Regions from separate parts of the Priestia sp. TRM10 genome, predicted to be linked through region 1. Evidence: riboswitches for the same ligand, from Rfam matches in the RefSeq annotation. Region 1 holds a riboswitch; the other holds the start of a gene.
The links. A riboswitch is a leader RNA that binds a small molecule or an ion and turns the genes downstream of it on or off. The one in region 1 is predicted to bind glycine.
Positions count from the first base shown of each region.

Region 2: linked by a shared signal. The riboswitch ahead of gcvT (glycine cleavage system aminomethyltransferase GcvT) and the one ahead of ACK3CR_RS08680 (amino acid permease) in region 1 are both predicted to bind glycine.

Region 1 is NZ_JBJZOT010000011.1:48,626-58,897, reverse strand. Features, by position in the region: gene ACK3CR_RS08705 (glycerate kinase) at 140-1,297, opposite strand; gene ACK3CR_RS08700 (GntP family permease) at 1,339-2,607, opposite strand; gene ACK3CR_RS08695 (CdaR family transcriptional regulator) at 2,735-3,844, opposite strand; gene ACK3CR_RS08690 (3-ketoacyl-ACP reductase) at 4,051-4,770, shown strand; gene ACK3CR_RS08685 (alpha/beta fold hydrolase) at 4,964-5,806, shown strand; gene ACK3CR_RS08680 (amino acid permease) at 5,983-7,338, opposite strand; glycine riboswitch at 7,499-7,579, opposite strand; gene ahpC (alkyl hydroperoxide reductase subunit C) at 8,084-8,647, shown strand; gene ahpF (alkyl hydroperoxide reductase subunit F) at 8,663-10,192, shown strand.
Region 2 is NZ_JBJZOT010000015.1:999,363-1,009,634, forward strand. Features, by position in the region: gene ACK3CR_RS21895 (rhodanese-like domain-containing protein) at 1-20, shown strand, start outside; gene gcvPB (aminomethyl-transferring glycine dehydrogenase subunit GcvPB) at 72-1,544, opposite strand; gene gcvPA (aminomethyl-transferring glycine dehydrogenase subunit GcvPA) at 1,531-2,883, opposite strand; gene gcvT (glycine cleavage system aminomethyltransferase GcvT) at 2,880-3,986, opposite strand; glycine riboswitch at 4,181-4,270, opposite strand; gene ACK3CR_RS21915 (DEAD/DEAH box helicase) at 4,446-6,128, shown strand; gene ACK3CR_RS21920 (YqhG family protein) at 6,115-6,936, shown strand; gene ACK3CR_RS21925 (DUF3889 domain-containing protein) at 6,957-7,298, shown strand; gene cydC (thiol reductant ABC exporter subunit CydC) at 7,354-9,096, opposite strand; gene cydD (thiol reductant ABC exporter subunit CydD) at 9,093-10,272, opposite strand, start outside.

The DNA.
Region 1 (10,272 bases):
GCTTTCGAGTAACATCCAAGTGGATCTTTAGTTGCTAAAAAATTCACCCGTCTCACATCCTTTAAAAGAAGTGACATTGTATATACCAAATTATAACATATCAAGATTAAAAGAAGCCAAACCAATTCATTGTTTGGCTTTAATCAACAGTTTTTATTGATAAAGAGTTCATAATATTGATTGAAGCGGCAACATTTCTCGCTGCTCTCTTCATGTATCCTTCTGCATTTTCAATAGCATCAGAAAGGGATGTTACACATGGAACAATTGTAAATAACGCATCGATTCCATGTTCATGTACAACTTCACTATCTTCAGAGAGGGAACCCGCAAATCCAATGACAGGAACTCCATATTTTTTGGCAGCTTTTGCTACCCCAATCGGCGTTTTGCCATAGATCGTTTGACTATCAATTCTTCCTTCTCCTGTAATAATAAGGTCTGCCTTCTTTGCATGCTCTTCAAAATCTACCGCATCTAAGACGATATCAATCCCTCTTTTTAATTGTGCGTTCAGGAAAGCAAACAAACTTCCCCCAATTCCTCCAGCTGCCCCACTTCCCTTAATTTCTCGAAATGATATTCCTAACATTTCTTCGGCAATATCGGCAAAATGCGCAAGGTTATTATCAAGAATATCAATCGTTTTAGGAGTAGCACCTTTTTGAGGACCAAAAACAGCCGACGCTCCTCTCTTTCCTGTTAAAGGATTATCTACATCACATGCTACTTCAATTTGAATATCTTTAATTCGCTCATCAAAGTGTTGTAAATCTATTGTTGAAAGCTTTTCAATTGCCCCACCGCCAGGACCAATTTCTTTTCCTTCTTGATCTAATAGCTTAGCACCTAAAGCTTGCAGCATACCTGCTCCACCGTCATTTGTTGCACTTCCGCCAATGCCAATAATAATGTGGTTGACACCCAAATCAAGGGCAGCCCCTATTAATTCTCCTGTTCCTCTTGTTGAAGTAATAAGTGGATTTCTTCTTTCATGTGGAACAAGATGTAGACCAGATGCAGCCGCCATTTCAATGATGGCTGTTCCTCGGTCTCCTGTTAAACCAAAGAAAGCCTCGACTTCCTCTCCTAAAGGACCTGTCACTGTTCTTTTCTCAATTGTTCCCCCTGTTGCATCAACTAACGATCTCACCGTTCCTTCCCCGCCGTCGGCCATTGGAAGCTTTACATAAGAAGCTTCTGGAAAGATTTCCTTAAACCCTTTTTCGATTGCATCAGCAGCCTCTAATGCAGATAAGCTTTCTTTAAAAGAGTCAGGAGCAATGATAATTTTCATTTTATTCATCTCCCTTTTCACATCTGTTTTTTAGTCCATAACTATCCAAATAATTTAAATACACCAAAGATAAGGGTAGAAACAATGGCAAGCGTGAGACCAATTAGAGATTCATAAGGCATTAGCTTTAGCCTTTCTTTCATATTCATATTGACACTTCCCGCTGTAGAGTGAAAGAAACTCCCATGTGGCAAGTGGTCAAGAACAGTCGCTCCTGCGTGTACCATAGCTGCTCCTGCTAGTGCCGATACACCTAATCCAACAATTGTGCTACTAAACACAGTACTTGCTACAGCTGTTCCTGCTGTTGTAGAAGCAGTTGCTGCCGACATGAAAATCCCAGAGGCTGGTGCTAATAAATAAGGAGGCATTCCTGAAGCACTTAAAGCTTGTGTTACAACATCTTTCAACTCTGAATTTGCAATAATACCCGCTAATGTTCCTGTTCCTAATAGCATGATAGCCACGCCTGACATTTTATTTAAGCCAGAGATAGCATAGGCATTAATATGTTTAGATTTTCTCATCGCAATTGCGCCCACAATCCCCCCAATTGGTAAAGCGACCATTGGATCAATATTAATCCCGAAAAGCAGGCGAAGTGCTAACAAAATAATCGTAACAATTGGAGCAACTAAAGCTGTGATAAATACTGGAGCTTTTGCATTGTCCTTCATTTCAATTTCTTTACTTTCAACAAATGACCCTTTATTTGCCAACTTTTTAGCTAAAATATAAGTTATAAATAGGCCAAAAACAGCTGGAATAACGCCTGCTACCATAACAGATGTAAGAGGCACCTTGAAGGCATCTGCAGCTGCAATCGCATTTGGGTTTGGTGACATAATGTTCCCCGCCTTCCCCCCTCCAATCATTGCGAGCAAGATTGCTGTTTTCGATAAATTCGCTCTTTTTGCAATGGCTAGAGCAATCGGAGAAACAGTAATAACTGCTACATCCACAAAAACCCCAACAGCTGTCAAAATGGTTGTTGCTAATGCTAAAGCAAGCAGCGCCCGTTTTTCGCCTAGTTTTTTAACAATGGTTTCAGCAATCGAAGATGCAGCACCTGATTCAATTAACACTCCTGCTAAAACCCCTGCTGCCATAATCCTCAGCACTGCTGAGATAATATCTTGTGCTCCTTCCATCATCAATGTAACTGTATCTGTAATATTTACTCCACCAATTAGTCCCCCGATTAATGCACCAGCTACCATCCCATATGCTGGAGGTACCCTCCTTAAGATTAAAACAATCGCAATAATTAAGGCACTAATCGCTCCCCATACGCTTACTGTCATATCCATTAAAGCTCCCTTCCCCTTCTTTCTCACGGATGTTACTTACATTGTAAGCGTTTACTTAATGAGTATCATTGTGAAGAGTGATGAAATATGAACAAAATATCGTCTTCATTATTGTGCATTTGCACAGTTATGTAAGATCATTTAAAAGTTTTGCTATATACAGTTCCATAACATCTTTCATGTTTTTTGGATCTTTTCCTGTTATGGTTAAAATCCGTTCAAGGCGGTATCTTAATGTATTGCGGTGAATAAATAGGCGCTCAGCCACCTTGTTTAATTCCCCACTCTCTTCTATGTATATCTCTAGTGTTTTAATCAACTCTCCATTTTTATCATGTTCAATCAGTCTATGATAAAAATGGAACATCTCCTTACTACTTGTAAGCTGTGACAATGAAATTTCAAGCTGATACTCTTCATAGTGATAAAAGCACTTTTCCGGATGAAGCTTCTGACCAATTTCAATTGCCTTTTTTGCATACTGAAAAGAAGATTTCACATCCAACAAATCATCCACAACAAATCCTGCCCCTATTACAAGCGTGTTGTCGTATTTATTGATCCACTTCTTAAATAGAGAGAGCCAGCTTCTAAAATCTGTCTCGTTGATGACATTCTTCAGTATAATAATGTTATCATTAATCGTAACTCCAATTAGGTCTTCTTGGGATAATTCATAGCGAAGTGCGCGAATGATTTTATGATTAGAAAAGTCTATTCTAGTTGATTGTTTAAGCACCACTGCTACTCTTGATTTACTAAGGTTTACACCGAGAAATTCTAATCGCTCTCTTATCCCGTTTTCATTCATTTGTAGTCCTGAAATAAGTTGGTTCACAATTTCACTTTGCAACCTTTCCTTCCACTGCACTCGGTCTAATAAAACAGACTGCTCCAATACAAGTTCAGCTGCCATTTTAACAAGCTGAGCATAGTTTTGAATTTCATGGGGTTCCCCTGTAATTCCAATCACTCCAACAGGCTGATTATTAAAATAGATTGGGAGGTTAATGCCTGGTTTTGATCCTTTCATTTCTGATGCTTTCACTTGATCTAACTCAATGCTTTCTTCATTTTTTAGAACAAGTAAAGCTCCAGCATGAAGCTGATTAATTCGGGTTTGATCACCAGAACCAATAATAATTCCCTCACTGTTCATCACATTAATATTTCGATTTAAAATTTTCATTGTTCTCCCTACAATCTCTTGTGCTAATTCATGGGTTAGAAACAGCATCAATTTCCCTCCCTTTATTTTTTTCTTCAATCTACCATATAGAGGAGCAACAATAAATAAAAAGAACATACAAGTTTAGAGAGATGTTTAATCCCTATTTCTTTAGCACATCCTATAAAACGGCACAGGAGCAAGGCGCAAAAGTTGTAAAAAGCACACCAGTCTTTTATAATCGATGTCTCAAATGAATAAGAAGGAATGATACCATGATTTCATTAAAAGGAAAAACAGCCATTATCACAGGCGGAGGTAGAGGCATTGGACGCTCTACTGCTATTGCTTTAGCTAAAGAAGGCGTAAACATAGGTTTAATCGGACGCTCAATCGAAAACCTTGAAAAAGTGAGTGCTGAACTTGCAGAGTATGATATTAAAGTTTCAGCAGCAACAGCAGACGTTGTTGAGCTTGAAGCTGTAGAACATGCCGTTGAGCACATTAAATCAGACCTAGGCACAATTGATATCCTTGTAAACAACGCAGGAATCTCAAAATTCGGTGGATTCCTTGACCTTGACCCACAAGAATGGGAAAATATTATCCGCGTCAATTTAATGGGTGTTTACAATGTAACGCGCGCAGTGCTCCCTGAAATGATCGAACGAAAATCAGGAGACATTGTAAATATTGCTTCAACAGCTGGTCAAAAAGGTGCCCCTGCTACAAGTGCTTATAGTGCTTCTAAATTTGGAGTTCTAGGTTTAACAGAATCTCTTATGCTTGAAGTAAGAAAGCATAATATTCGTGTTACAGCTCTTACACCAAGTACTGTTGCAACAGATATGGCGAAGGAGATTGGTCTTATTAATAATGATCCTGAGACAATGATCAAGCCAGAAGATTTAGCTGATATTCTAGTTGTAGGATTGAAACTTCATCCAAGAGTTGTTATGAAAACAGCTGGTTTATGGTCTACAAATCCATCTTAATATGTAAAACAAAAAGGCAACAGGAACATGATGTTTCTGTTGCCTTTTTTATTATAGAATAAATTTTTCAAGAATCTAACAACGTTTAAAATTTTCCGTGAGCGAGAAGTATATAAAGAAGAAAGCTCATTTTATCCACTATAGTTCATGTACAAAACCATAAATCTCATATATTTACGAGGAGGAATTGAAAATGGCAAAAGTTACGGTAGGAGAAGAGAATGGAAGTCCAATTGAACTGTATTATGAAGATTATGGGAGTGGAAAACCTGTAGTTCTTATTCACGGTTGGCCTTTAAGTGGACGTTCGTGGGAATTTCAAGTTCCTGCTTTAACTGAAGCTGGTTATCGTGTTATTACATATGACCGTAGAGGTTTCGGAAAGTCCTCTCAACCATATAAAGGATATGAATATGATACGCTAGCCTCTGATCTTAATAAACTTCTTGAGCACCTTGATCTTCATGATGTTACGCTTGTTGGATTCTCAATGGGTGGTGGTGAAGTAGCTCGCTATATTGGAATATACGGAACAGAGAGAATTGAAAAGGCTGTTTTAGCAGGAGCTGTTCCTCCTTACCTTTATAAAACTGATGAGCATCCTGAAGGTGGGCTTGATGATGCAACGATTAAGGAATTTGAAAATGGAGTGAAACAAGATCGCCTTGCATTCCTTGAAGACTTTACAAAGAATTTCTTCTCTACAGAAGATCAAAAAGACCTTGTAAGTGAATCATTCCGTCTATATAACAAAGATATTGCCGCTTTTGCTTCACCAAAAGGCACATTAGATTGCATCTCCGCTTTTGGAAAAACAGACTTCCGAAATGATTTAAAGAAAATGAACATTCCAACGTTGATTATTCACGGTGATGCAGATTCCATCGTTCCATTTAAAGTAAGCGGAAAACTTTCTCATGAATTAATTGAAAACAGTGAACTAGCTCTTATTAAAGGTGGACCACATGGGTTGAATGCAACACATGCCGAGGAGTTTAATAAGGCCCTTGTAAACTTTCTAAATAAAGAAAACTAAGGTATATGAAAAACAGAAGCGAGAAGGCCATAATTTATGGTCTTCTCACTTTTGTTTCAATTTCTATACTCAAATGTTTTAATCTTCTTTTTCGTTTAAAGGTGTAAAAGATTTAGATATTAAACTAAAACAACCTAAATTCTCATCTGAAAAAATCATTTCACCTACGTTTTATGTTACTGTCCATTTGTTTTCTTTTTCCCTCTAGTCCCATATAAAATAAATAATAGAATAAACCATATCGGCGTCAATAATAAGGCTGGACGTGTTTCCTCAGAGAACAGCATAATAATAAGAATCATAGCAAACAACGTTAGAACAACATAATTTATAAATGGGGTTAATGGCGCTTTGAATTTTGACTTTGAATGTAGGTGTGGACGTGTTTTCTTATATCTTAAATGACAAATAAGAATAATACTCCAAACCCAAATAAAACAAATGGCACTAATGGTTGTCACGATTCCAAAAGCTTGTTCCGGTATAAGTTTGCTTAAAAGAGCTCCCACTGAGATGACAAGTGTAGATATTAACAACGCGTTACCTGGTACATGGTTTTTATTCAATTTTTTAAGATTTGATGGACCCTGGCCATTAGTGCTTAAACTATATAGCGTCCGGCTCGTTGAAAACATTCCACTATTACAAGCAGAAGCGGCTGAAGTTAATACAACAAAATTAATGATTCCTGCGGCAACCGGAATACCAATCAAACTAAACGTCTTAACAAAAGGACTTTCTGTTGCATTTAGTTCCATCCATGGATTAATACATAATAGAACAATAAGTGCACCAACATAGAAGAATAAAATTCTTAGAGGAATTTTATTAATAGCTGATGGAATATTTTTTTGTGGATTAGATGTTTCTGCTGCCGATACACCTACTAATTCCACACCAACATATGCGAATATAACCATTTGAAATGAAAGCAGGAAACCTGAAATTCCATTTGGAAAAATCCCTCCATGTTCCCAAAGGTTTTTAATCGTAACTGGTCCTGTATCTGTCTTGAATCCCATCACGAGCAAAATAATCCCAACGCTAATTAATACAAGAATAGTAATTACTTTAATTAAAGCAAACCAAAACTCCAATTCTCCAAAAAGCTTCACAGTTAATAGATTGAGTCCTAACAAAATGATTACACAGATGAGTGCAGGTATCCATTGCGGGATATTAAACCAATATTGCACGTATACACCAACAGCAATCACATCAGCCATTGCTGTCATAATCCAACAAAACCAATATGTCCATCCAGTCACAAACGATGCCGCAGGTCCAAGATATTCTTCTGCAATATCTGTTAAAGATTGATAACCTGCTTTAGATAACAGCAGTTCCCCTAGCGCCCTCATAACAAAAAAGAGGGCAATACCTATAATTAAATAGGCAAAGATGATAGAGGGTCCTGCCAATTGTATCGCTTTACCAGATCCTAAGAATAGCCCAGTACCAATGGTACCTCCAATTGCGATGAGTTGAACATGACGATTTGATAAATCTCTCTTCAATCCTTGCTGTGCCAAACCTAACTCCTCCTTAAAATGGATGAAATTTTCATGTGAAACTGTGAACAATAAATTAACCCAATAAAAAAAGAGATTGGATGGCCTCCAATCTCTTGATCATAAGAATAACAAATAATATTCGTTACGCTAATTATTATCAGCATCACAAATAAATATCCGATACTCTTCTGTCCTTTTGCCTGAGATTGTGAACCCTTCGGCGCCGCAAACTTTCTGCGGTCTCTCCAGAAGCTGCTCCTGCTATAGTGTGACCCATAGCAATCATAGCTTTCTATTTATTAAATTTTTGGATAGGTATAATTACTGTCGAATAGTTTTTTATTCTAATGTTAGTTAAATGTTTTGTCAATAACAAAGATAATTCTCATTTATTGAATCTCCCTGAAATAAGGAGATAGAAATCATTCAATTAAAACCTACATTACTTATGATATAACTCTCACCATACTTATTTAATCATTGCTTTATAAATCCCTACATTTATAAAGTATATAACTCCCGTTTCTCCCCATATCTTCTCTATTTATTTTACGTTATAAGAAATGACTAGTAAAATAAGAATATATCAATTTCTAAATCCTATAAAATATTTATTTAAAATAATAAACGCATTTTAATTGACAATAGTATTCAATTCTATATAATAATTAGTATAAATTAATAATTATTATATGAGGTTTACAAATTCACTGAACAAACTCTCTATAATAATTAAATAGTAAATCTAGGAGGAATTTTAATTATGTCTCTAATTGGAAAAGAAGTACAACCATTTACAGCACAAGCTTATAAAAACGGTGAGTTTATCGAAGTTACAGAAGAAAATCTAAAAGGTCAGTGGAGTGTCGTTTGTTTTTACCCAGCAGATTTCACTTTCGTTTGCCCAACTGAGCTTGAAGATCTTCAAGAGCAATATCCTGCACTTAAAGATTTAGGAGTTGAAGTATTCTCTGTTTCAAGAGATTCTCATTTTACACATAAAGCATGGCACGATTCATCAGAAGCAATTGGTAAAATTACTTATACTATGATTGGTGATCCTGCACATATCCTTTCTCGCCAATTTGATGTATTTATCGAAGAACTAGGTCAAGCTGACCGTGGTACTTTCATCCTTGATCCTGATGGTGTTATCCAAGCTGTTGAAATCAACGCGGATGGCATTGGTCGTGATGCAAGCACACTTATCAATAAAATTAAAGCTGCACAATATGTTCGCAACAACCCAGGTGAAGTTTGTCCTGCTAAATGGCAAGAAGGCGGAGAAACACTTAAGCCAAGCCTTGACCTTGTAGGTAAAATTTAAGGAGAGCGATTATAAATGGCACTTGATGCAGAAATTAAATCACAATTAAATCAGTATCTTCAACTATTAGAAGAGAATATTCTGCTTAAGGTCAGTGTAGGTTCAGATGACGTATCAAAGGAAATGCTAGCTCTTGTTGAGGAGCTAGCTTCCATGTCATCTAAAATCACTGTCGAAAAAGTAGAATTAAATAGAACACCAAGCTTTAGTATCAACCGTGTTGGCGAAGAGACTGGCATCACTTTTGCTGGTGTACCTTTAGGACACGAATTCACTTCTTTAGTATTGGCTCTATTACAAGTTAGTGGACGAGCTCCAAAAATTGACCAAAGTGTAATTGATCAAATTAAAAAGATTGATGGTGAATATCACTTTGAGTCTTATGTCAGCCTAACTTGCCACAACTGCCCTGACGTTGTGCAAGCACTAAACATTATGAGTGTGCTTAACCCTAACATTACGCACACAATGATTGATGGAGCTGCATTTAAAGAAGAAGTGGAAAGTAAAAATGTTATGGCCGTACCAGCTGTCTTCCTTAATGAGAAATTCTGGAATGGTGGTCGTATTTCACTTCAAGAAATTATTGCTAAATTAGGTGAAGGTTTAAGTGCAGAGGATTTAGCAGATAAAGATCCATACGATGTCCTCGTTGTTGGGGGCGGACCAGCTGGAGCAAGTGCAGCCATCTATGCAGCACGTAAAGGGATCCGTACAGGAATCGTTGCTGAACGCTTTGGTGGACAGATCCTTGACACACTAAGTATTGAGAACTTTATCAGTGTAAAAGCTACTGAAGGACCTAAACTTGCACAGGCTCTTGAAGAACATGTAAAAGAGTATAATATTGACGTGATAGACCTACAGCGTGCTAAACGTTTAGAAAAGAAAGATCTTTTTGAAATTGAACTTGAAAACGGTGCTGTTCTTAAGAGTAAATCTGTCATTATTTCAACAGGTGCTCGTTGGCGAAATGTTAATGTTCCTGGCGAACAAGAACTTAAAAACAAAGGAGTTGCGTACTGCCCTCATTGTGATGGTCCGTTGTTTGCAGGAAAAGACGTAGCGGTTATCGGTGGCGGTAACTCGGGTGTTGAAGCAGCAATTGATCTTGCAGGAATTGTGAAACATGTTACAGTTCTTGAATTTGCGTCAGAGTTAAAAGCAGACCAAGTCCTTCAAGAGCGTCTTAACAGCCTGCCAAACGTAACAGTTGTAACGAACGCTGTTACTCAAGAAATTACGGGTACTGACAATGTAACTGGTATTACGTACACTGATCGTGAGACAAATGAAGAACATCATGTTGAATTACAAGGTGTGTTTGTCCAAATTGGACTTGTACCAAATACTGAATGGTTAGAAGGTACAATTGAGCGTAATCGCATCGGTGAAATCGTTGTTGATAAGCGTGGAGCTACTACAATGCCTGGAGTGTTTGCAGCAGGAGATTGTACAGATAGCGCCTATAACCAAATCATTATTTCCATGGGATCAGGTTCAACAGCAGCCTTGGGTGCATTTGATTATCTCATTCGAAATTAATTTAGAACTTAACTAGTGAAATCCTAGTCTAACGGTTCTTTTGATATTTATAAATTCCTCCAACATTTATAAATACCGTT
Region 2 (10,272 bases), on a different contig from region 1:
TAAAAACAAAGAAAAGATAATGGTTTACACATAAGAAAAGGATGGAGAATACTCTCCATCCTTTTTGATTGTTAAATTTTCACTTCTTCTTTTTTATAACGTAAAACAGGCTTACGAGCTGCAAGTGTTTCATCAAGACGTCCAATAACCGTTGTGTGCGGAGCTTCTTGTACAAGTTCAGGATTATCTTCTACTTCTTTTGCAATCGTAATCATTACTTCAATGAAATTATCCAATGTTTCTTTTGATTCTGTTTCCGTTGGCTCAATCATCATACCTTCTTCTACATTTAACGGGAAATAAATTGTTGGAGGATGATAACCGAAATCAAGAAGTCGTTTCGCCATATCAAGCGTTCTTACTCCTAAATGCTTCTGTCGCTTTCCAGATAGTACAAATTCATGCTTGCAATGTCGATTAAATGGTAAATCAAAATAAGGAGCAAGCTTACGCATTAAGTAATTTGCGTTGAGAACCGCATACTCTGATACAGCCTTGAGTCCGTCTCCACCCATTGTGCGAATATATGTATAAGCTCGCACATTGATCGAGAAATTCCCATAATACGGCTTAACACGACCAATGGACTTTGGAATGTTATAGTCAAACGTATAACCATTTTCTTTTTTGATTAACACTGGCTTTGGTAAGAAAGGAATAAGCTCTTTTTTCACTCCAACAGGACCAGAACCAGGACCACCTCCACCATGAGGACCTGTAAATGTTTTATGCAGATTCAAATGAACAACATCAAATCCCATATCTCCTGGACGTGCTTTACTTAATACAGCATTTAAATTTGCTCCATCATAATAAAGTTTCCCGCCTGCATCGTGAACAATTTGAGCCATTTCAATAATATTTTCTTCAAACAAACCAAGTGTGTTCGGGTTTGTAAGCATAAGAGCTGCTGTATCCTCTCCAACAACCTGCCGGAGATGATTTAAATCCACAAGACCGTTTTCATCTGACTTTACAGTAATGGTTTCAAAACCAGCTACAGTAGCTGAAGCAGGATTTGTTCCGTGTGCAGAGTCTGGAACAATCACTTTTGTTCGGTTAAAATCTCCTTTTTCTTCATGGAAGGCACGAATAAGCATAAGTCCCGTCCATTCTCCGTGAGCTCCTGCTGCAGGCTGCAACGTGACCTCATCCATTCCGGTAATTTCCTTCAAACTCTCCTGAAGGTCAAATAAAAGAGCAAGAGCTCCTTGAACACTTTCCTCGTCTTGCAATGGATGAATATGTGAAAATCCTGGATAACGTGCTACATCTTCATTTACTTTTGGATTGTATTTCATTGTACAAGAACCAAGTGGATAAAAACCTGAGTCAACTCCATGGTTTCTTTTTGAAAGAGCTGTATAATGTCTTACAATGTCTAGTTCTGATACTTCTGGTAATAACGGTTCTTCCTTTCTTTCATAGTCTCCTCCTAAAATAGAAGAAACGTCTACTTCTTCTACATCAAGTTCTGGCAAGGAATAACCTTTTCTCCCGTGCTTACTCAACTCAAAGATTAGCGGCTGATCATTTTTCATGATGAAATCCCCTCACTTCTTCTACAAATTTATCAATCTCGTCTTTTGAACGGATTTCCGTTACCGCAATAAGCATACACCCTTGTAAGCTTTTGTCATCGCGTCCTAAATCATAACCACCAATAATTCCTTTTTTCAAAAGTGAAGCGTTTAGTTTCTGAATACTACAGTCGAAAGAAACAACAAATTCATTGAAAAAAGCGTTAGAAAACCAAACATCAAACCCTGCTTCTTCAAAAGCTTTTTTCGCATAGTGCGCTTTGCTCATATTTTGCTTTGCCATCTCTTTTACACCACTTTTGCCGAGGGATGTCATAGCTACTGAAGCTGCTAGAGCGTTTAATGCTTGATTCGAACAAATATTTGACGTTGCTTTATCACGACGTATATGCTGTTCTCTTGCCTGAAGCGTCAGCACAAATCCTCGATTTCCATCATTGTCTTTTGTTTGACCAACAAGTCTTCCAGGAATTTTTCGCATTAATTTTTTAGATGTCGCAAAATAACCGCAGTGAGGCCCTCCAAACTGCATTGGAATTCCAAAAGGTTGAGCGTCTCCTACAACAATATCTGCTCCAAATTCTCCCGGAGGAGCAAGTACGCCAAGTGAGAGTGGATTGCTCGACACAACAAAAAGAGCATTTTGCTTATGAGCAATTTTTTCAATTTCTTTTAAAGGTTCAACTTGACCGAAAAAGTTTGGGTATTGAAGAATAACGCTTCCCACATTTTCATCCATCTCTTCTTCTAACACTCGTAAATTTGTTAATCCATCCTTATGAGGAATTTCAACAACAGTAAGGTTTTGGCCTTTTGCATATGTTTTTAATACCTCTCTTGATTCTGGATGAACAGCTGACGAAACAAGTATTTTTCGTTTTTTAGTATGACCAGCACTTACCATCGCCGCTTCCGCAAGTGCTGTACCTCCGTCATACATTGAAGAGTTGGCAACATCCATCCCTGTTAATTCACAAATCATCGTTTGAAATTCAAAAATAGCTTGAAGTTCTCCTTGCGAAATCTCAGGCTGATATGGCGTATAGGCAGTATAAAACTCCGAGCGTGAAATAATATGGTCTACAATAGAGGGAATGTAGTGATCATAAACACCTGCGCCTAAAAAAGAAGCATATTGCTTTGTTGAAGCATTTTGTGCTGATAAAGCATAAAGCTCTCGTGTTAAGCAAGCTTCAGATGCTCTCTTTTTTAATTTGTATTCTCTTTTAAAACGAACGCTTTCTGGAATATCTTCAAAAAGCTCATCAACGGTAGAAACACCAATTGCTGCTAACATTTCTCTACGATCTTCTTCTGTCATTGGCAAGTAATGATGGGTCATAGCGTTTTTGCTCCTTTTTTCCGCTTATAAAACGGTGTTTTAATAATGGATGCTTTCACAAACTTATTACGAATTTCAACAAACACTTCACTTGCAAGAGAGGTATATTCTTCATTGATAAGAGCCAACCCAATATTTTTTTTAAGAGTTGGAGATTGCGTTCCTGTTGTTACCTTTCCAACTTCTTTTCCATCTACAAAAACCCGGTAGCCATGACGAGGGATGCCACGTTCAATCATTTCAAGACCAACAAGTTTTCGCTTTACTCCTGTTTCTTTTTGTTTTACTAGGGCTTCTTTTCCGATAAATGAAGATTTATTTAATTTAACGGCAAAACCAATTCCTGCTTCATATGGTGTGATGTCGTGTGAAAGTTCTTGCCCATAAAGGGGAAGAGCTGCTTCAAAGCGAAGGGTATCCCTTGCTCCTAATCCGCATGGTAATAGTCCTTCATCCCTTCCTGCTCTTAGAATTGTTTCCCATAAGAAAGACGCATGTTCCTTTTGACAATAAATTTCAAATCCATCTTCTCCTGTATAACCAGTTCTTGAAATCAGCACCTCAACCCCATTTACCGAGACACTATTTCGAAAATTAAAAAAACTTACTTCAGAAAGATCAAGAGAAGTTAGTTTACTTAATACCTCTTCTGATGAAGGACCTTGTAGAGCGATGAGAGCTATTTCTTCTGATACATTTGTTAACGTAACATCAGGTGTAAGATGGGCTTTCATCCAGTCAAAATCCTTCTCAATATTTGAAGCATTCACAACAACAAAATAAGAGTTAAGAGAAAGCTGATAAACAAGCAAATCATCAACAGTTCCTCCATCCTCATAGCACATTGCCGTATACTGAGCTTTTCCTGGAGAAAGGGCAGAAACATCATTTGTCATTAACTTTTGTAGATAATCAAAGCTCCCCTTTCCTTCTACTTTAAACTCTCCCATATGTGAAACATCAAAAAGCCCACATTTAGTACGTACAGCTATATGTTCTTCTTTTATGGATGAAAATTGAACAGGCATACTCCATCCGCCAAAATCAATCATTTTAGCACCAAGCTTACTGTGTATATCATAAAGCGGCGTTTTCTTCATCATTCTCATCTCCTATAAAATTGACATCTCTATTTTCAATAGAATTCTGTCTTCTATGTTAATAGAAAACGGTATTAAAAAAAGGACAGAGTACTCCCTTTTAAGAAGTACTCTGTCCTTTGACCTGAAAGTTTCCCTTTCCTCACCCGAAAAGGTTGCCTCGTTGGTGGCTTGATTTTAAGCTCTCTCCAGAGTTGCGTCAAACAAAGGTCTTTTTGCCTGAGAGATTCGCTCATTCGCTTGCTCCTTCGGCGCTACAACATAATAGTCTCTCCCTTTGTTTTCATTCGCATCTATATTTTGTTACAGTTTCGGACATACTACATAAAAAAAGAAAAATGAACTCGTTACAAAATGTTCATGCACTGAAAAATACTTATTAAACAATTCTTGAATACAAATTTATCCTACCATTAAACTTTATGAAAATTCAATAAAAATTTGCAGAAGAGGTGCAAAAATATGAATGTTCCGATTTCATTTGATCATGAATGGCAAGATTCGTTTTTAAAATCATTCGAAGAAGACGGCCCTTGGGCAAATTACGACATTTATCAGCTTGCCTATAAAGTTGCCCAAAGAACAGCGGTTCCTTCTTTTCACGACCTTCAAGCTCCGAGCTATTTGGCCGACTTAACTCCTCTCCCACATCAACTTGAAGTTGCTAAAAAAGTAGTAACAGAGATGAACGGGAAAGCTATATTAGCTGATGAAGTTGGACTTGGTAAGACAATTGAAGCAGGACTTATTTTAAAAGAATATATGATTCGAGGTCTTGTAAAAAAAGTACTCATTCTCGTCCCTGCTTCCCTTGTATCTCAGTGGACGATAGAGCTTAATCAAAAGTTCCATATTCCAGCAGTTGCACAGCGCAAATCTTATGTGTGGGAGCAATGCGATGTTGTTGTTTCTTCTATTGATACAGCAAAACGCATGCCGCACAGAGACATTATTTTAGAACAAAATTATGATTTTATTATTATTGATGAAGCTCACAAATTAAAAAATCATAAAACTAAAAACTATCAATTTGTACAAGAGCTAAAAAAGAAGTTTTGTCTTCTTTTAACAGCTACACCTGTGCAAAATAAAATTGAAGAAATCTTTAATCTTGTTTCTCTTTTAAAGCCTGGTCATCTCGGAAATCAAGCATATTTTGAAGAGTTGTTTTCAGCGAAAAACCGCAAGCTAGAAAACGATGAACATTTACGCGAACTTATTAATAAAGTTATGATTCGCAACAGAAGACAAGATACTGGAATCGAATGGACAAGTCGGAAAGTCGAAACCATTCCGATTCAGTTTTCTAAGGAGGAACGTTCGCTATATGACGCTATTGGGTCGTTTAAAGAACACGATAGCCCATCAAGTGCTTTTGCTCTTTTAACACTGCAACGCGAAGCATGCAGCAGCAAAGAAGCTGTATATATGACACTTAAAGGAATGCTTGATAAAGAAAGTGAAGAGTATACCCCTCCATACACTTTAATTGAGACGCTCATGGACAGGATTGGAAACATCGGAAAAACTGGGCGAAATTCAAAAGCAGAAAAAATGGTAGAACTCATTAAGAAAATTGATGACAAAGTTATTGTTTTCACTGAATACAGAGCAACACAAATGTATTTGCAGTGGCTCTTACAGCAGCATGGCATTTCTTCTGTTCCCTTCCGCGGGGGCTTTAAACGCGGAAAAAAAGATTGGATGAAACAGCTTTTCCAAAACAATGTTCAAGTTCTTATTGCTACAGAAGCAGGTGGAGAAGGAATCAACTTGCAATTCTGTCATCATATTATTAACTATGATCTTCCGTGGAATCCAATGCGCCTTGAACAGCGAATCGGAAGGATTCACCGCCTTGGGCAGGAAAAAGATGTCCATATTTATAATTTTGCAACGTCTGGAACAATTGAAGAGCATATCCTGAAGCTTTTATATGAAAAAATCCGCTTGTTTGAACGCGTAATTGGCAATTTAGACGATATTCTGACACAGCTTGAAATGAAAGACTTTGAAGAATATGTGAACGATGTTTTCCTTCATTCTCGTTCTGAGGGAGAAATGAAACTTAAAATGGAACATTTGTCTTCTATTATTGATGATATGAACGATGGAGAGGAGAATGCAGCAAATGCAGCAACATGACATCCACCAGTTCTTGAAAGGATATTTTCAATCAACAGAGTGCTCGATTCTTGAAGAAGGAAACGGTTATCTAACCGTTCAACTTACAATTGATCAAGACAAAGAGCTTATGAATCGCCCTTTTTACTGGCACTACTTAGAAAAAGTTGGCGGGGAGCCAAATCCCGCTTCTTTAACATTTATTACAAATGAACAGCGTGCACCACAAGACATTAAAGGAGAGAAAGTTCATTTCGGTTCTCCCCGCCTTCATCAAATTTTCCAAGCAACAAGAAGGTTTGGCTCAGCAATCAGGCTTTATGAAGCTAATGTAGCACGTTCAACTCATAATACTGCTTTGCATCCTTGGCTTAATATGAACGTTATGGTGTCGTATCAGTGTGATCATAAAAGAGATTATCTTTTATCTCTTGGAATCCACTTAATTACAGGAAATATTATTGAAGATTTTCATGAACTTTTAAAAGGACAAGCACTAACGCCTAAAATTCCGGATTTTACGTTTACCCTTTCTCCTATTATTAAACCAAAAAGCGGATTCAATCGCCTTCATCAATATATTGAAAAACATATATATGAGGATGACCACAGCTGGGCGGAAGAAGCAAAAGAAAGATGGAAACAGGATCTTGATCTTCTTAATCATTTCTACGAAGACATTGAGGAAAAGCCATCAACGTATGATATTGAAAAGAAGGCGCTTCAAGACCAATATGAACCAAGAATCTCTGTCAACGTCGTTAACGGAGGAATCTTTTATTTACAGGAAGGAACAGTTCGTACCCTTTTACAACGAAAAATGGCTTGAAAACAACAAGGAGGATTTTGATGAAACTTTTTATTAAAACAATTGTTGCATTTTTTTCACTAAGCCTTATTACCGTGCCGTTTTTGTACGGTCATGCCGAAACATCTTCACATATAACTCAATCAGCTGATCACGCAAAATGGGGCCGCCTCGCTGTTAAACAGACACAAATGAGGTATCCTGTTGCTCAAATTAAAGATTATGCATATCTTGGCAGAGGAAAGGAAAAAAATCTTGAAACACAGCGCTTTAAACTTTGGCTTCAGCAAGGAGAGAAAAAGTTTACTGTGTTCATTACAATCAAAGTTGATCCGAAAAACAACACGATGAAGAAAATTCAGTTTGTAGAAAGTTTAAATTAAAAAGAGGAGCGAATTTGCTCCTCTTTTTAATTAACCAATAAGAAAAGAATCGGCTTTAGACAAACTGTATTGGTTTATCCAATTCATATAGCTTCTGATAGTAAGAAGATGTTTTTAATAATTCATCATGCGTACCTCTCATTTTCACACGTCCATCTTCTAAAAAGATAATTTCGTCCATTCTCTCAATTCCTGTGAGATGATGTGTTACCCATAAAAGTGTTTTGCCTTCTAACGTTTCAAAGATGGTATCTAACAACGCTCTTTCTGTAATAGGGTCAAGACCAACTGTTGGTTCATCAAGCATGACAATAGGCGTTTTTTGAAGAAGAACCCGAGCAAGAGCAATTCGCTGACGTTCACCGCCTGAAAAGCGCTGTCCTGTCTCTTCCATTGAGGTTTGATATCCGTCCTGAAGAGAGGAAACAAGATTTTCTAATCTAACTTTTTTCACTACTTCTTTAACTTCTTCTTCTGTTGCATTCTCGTTTGCAAGTAGCAAATTATTCGCTACATTTGTGTTAAACAAATATGGATTTTGATTTAAAACTGAAATAAGAGAAGATGTTCCGTCTTTAATAGACGAAGCATTGTATTCATTTAACGTCACAGCTCCCCCTGTTGGAATAAGCAGTCCTTGAATTGCTTGTAAAAGCGTAGATTTACCTGCTCCACTTCTTCCGATAATAGCAATTTTCTTACCTTGAGGAATGTGCAAATTAATATCTTTTAGCACATCCCCTTCTTGTTCTTCATATTGAAAGGATAGATTTTTCAAGTCAATTGTAATATTCTCTTTTGAACGGTTATACACAACTTGCTCTAAGCTATTTTCCCTTGAAGACTCTAGCTTATTTTCCAAGTTTGTAATACGTGTTAGCGATTCTTCATAGCGTGGATATTTCTCAACCGCATTTGAAACAGGAATAACAGCTTCTGATAACGGAATAACAACAAGCACAAAAGCAGCAATATAGACGTTTGCAAGTTCACCATGTGAGAACAAGTTTGATGAGAATATCATCATTGTTACAATCATAGCTGCTACAACAACTTGAGCGATAAACTCCCGGTAGTATTGCCATCTTTTTGTTTTTCGATCAGCCTCATCCACTTTACGACCAATGCGTAGGACTCGCTCTAAAAAAGTGCCTTTCTGACCGCTCATAAGCCAGTCACTAATACCAAGCAAACCGTCTGTTGCATATTGATACATACGATCTTTTTCGTGCTTATATGTTCTATTCACTGCTCTCATATGCACAAGAGAGAAAATAGGCATCACGATAATAAGCATAAAAAAATACAAAGCCATTAAAAGAGCAAAAGGAAGACTAAAATAGCCAAGAGCAATAATGCTAATGATATATAGTAAGAGCGCTGAAGCTGTAGGCAAGACTGTCCGTAAATAAAGATTTTGAAGCCCCTCAATATCTTCAGCAAGCACGCCTAGTATTTCTCCTGTTTTCAGCTGTTTGTTTCCTGCAATACGTGGCTCAACAAGATGATAGAGACGAGTTCTCATCTTAGCAAGTACACGTAAAATAAAATCATGACTTACTAGACGCTCCGAATAGCGAAAAACGGCGCGCCCCAATCCAAACGTACGAACAAGTACAATCGGTACATAAACAAGCAAAATGTTTTCAGGACGAAGTGAGGATTTACTGATTAAAAACCCAGATGTGAACATAAGGGCTGCTGCTGATCCAATTGACAGCATGCTAAGCAGCATAATCGCAATCATTCGGTATTTATACTTTTGAACATATGGCATAATCCAGCTGCTCTTCTTCACAATGCATCCCCCATTTGTGCCTTTAGTAATCGTTTGTAAGCTCCATTTTTTTCTATAAGCTCTTCGTGTGTGCCAACTTCAACAATTTTGCCGTCTTCCATCACTAAAATAACATCCATTTCTTTCATCCAGTGCAAACGATGTGAAGCAAAGAACATGAGCTTATCTTGTGAAAGGTGTAGTAATACTTCTTTTAAATCATACTCAGTTTCAACATCAAGCTGTGCTGTTGGTTCATCAAATAATAGGACAGAACGCTCGCTCAAGAAAGCTCTTGCTAATGCAATCCGCTGTGCTTGACCACCGCTTAGCGTGCGCCCTCCATCACCGATGATTTCATTTTCACGATATGGCAGACGCGCTACCATACTTCCTAATCCAGCTTGGCGGATGGCTAATCTTACTCTTTCATCACTCGCATCAGGCTGATAAAACCGAATATTTTCTTTAATAGAACCTGTAAAAATAAACGGGTGTTGAGGAATATAAACGGTTTGTTCTTGCCATGCTTCTGAAGTAAGCTGAGCGTCTTCTCCATCAATGCGAACAGCTCCTTCATTAATAGATAGAAAACCGCTTAACGCGTCAATTAGCGTAGACTTTCCAGCCCCGCTCATCCCCATAATACCTACCTTCTGATTTCCCTTTACCTGAAAAGAAAGGTTATGCAGCGTATTTTCTTCTTTTCCTTCATGGTAAATATTGACATCTTGAAAAGTAATTGTGCTTTCCTTTGTAAAACGAGGTGCTGTTCCTGAAACGGTTACTTCCTCGCCTTTCTTAATCACAGCTAGTATTTCTTCTCCCGCTTCTTTTCCATCTAATGTTGCATGATAGTCATTCCCAACTTCTCGAATAGGAAGAAAGTATTCTGGTGAAAGTAGCAGCACAAGAAGAGCCGGCTCTAATGTAAGCGTACCTTCGATAAGACGCAAACCTAACATAACCGCCACAATAGCAATGGATAGCTGTGTAAATAAATCAAGGGCAAACGTTGATAAAAAGGCAATACGAAGCGTACCCATTGTTGATTTTCGATACTGATCACTAACTTTTTCAATTGTTTCACCATGTTCTTTACTTCTACCTAAAAACTTTAGAGTACGAAGACCGCGCAATGAATCCACAAAATGATTTGAAAGTAAACGATATGATGCCCACTGTGCGTCAATTTTC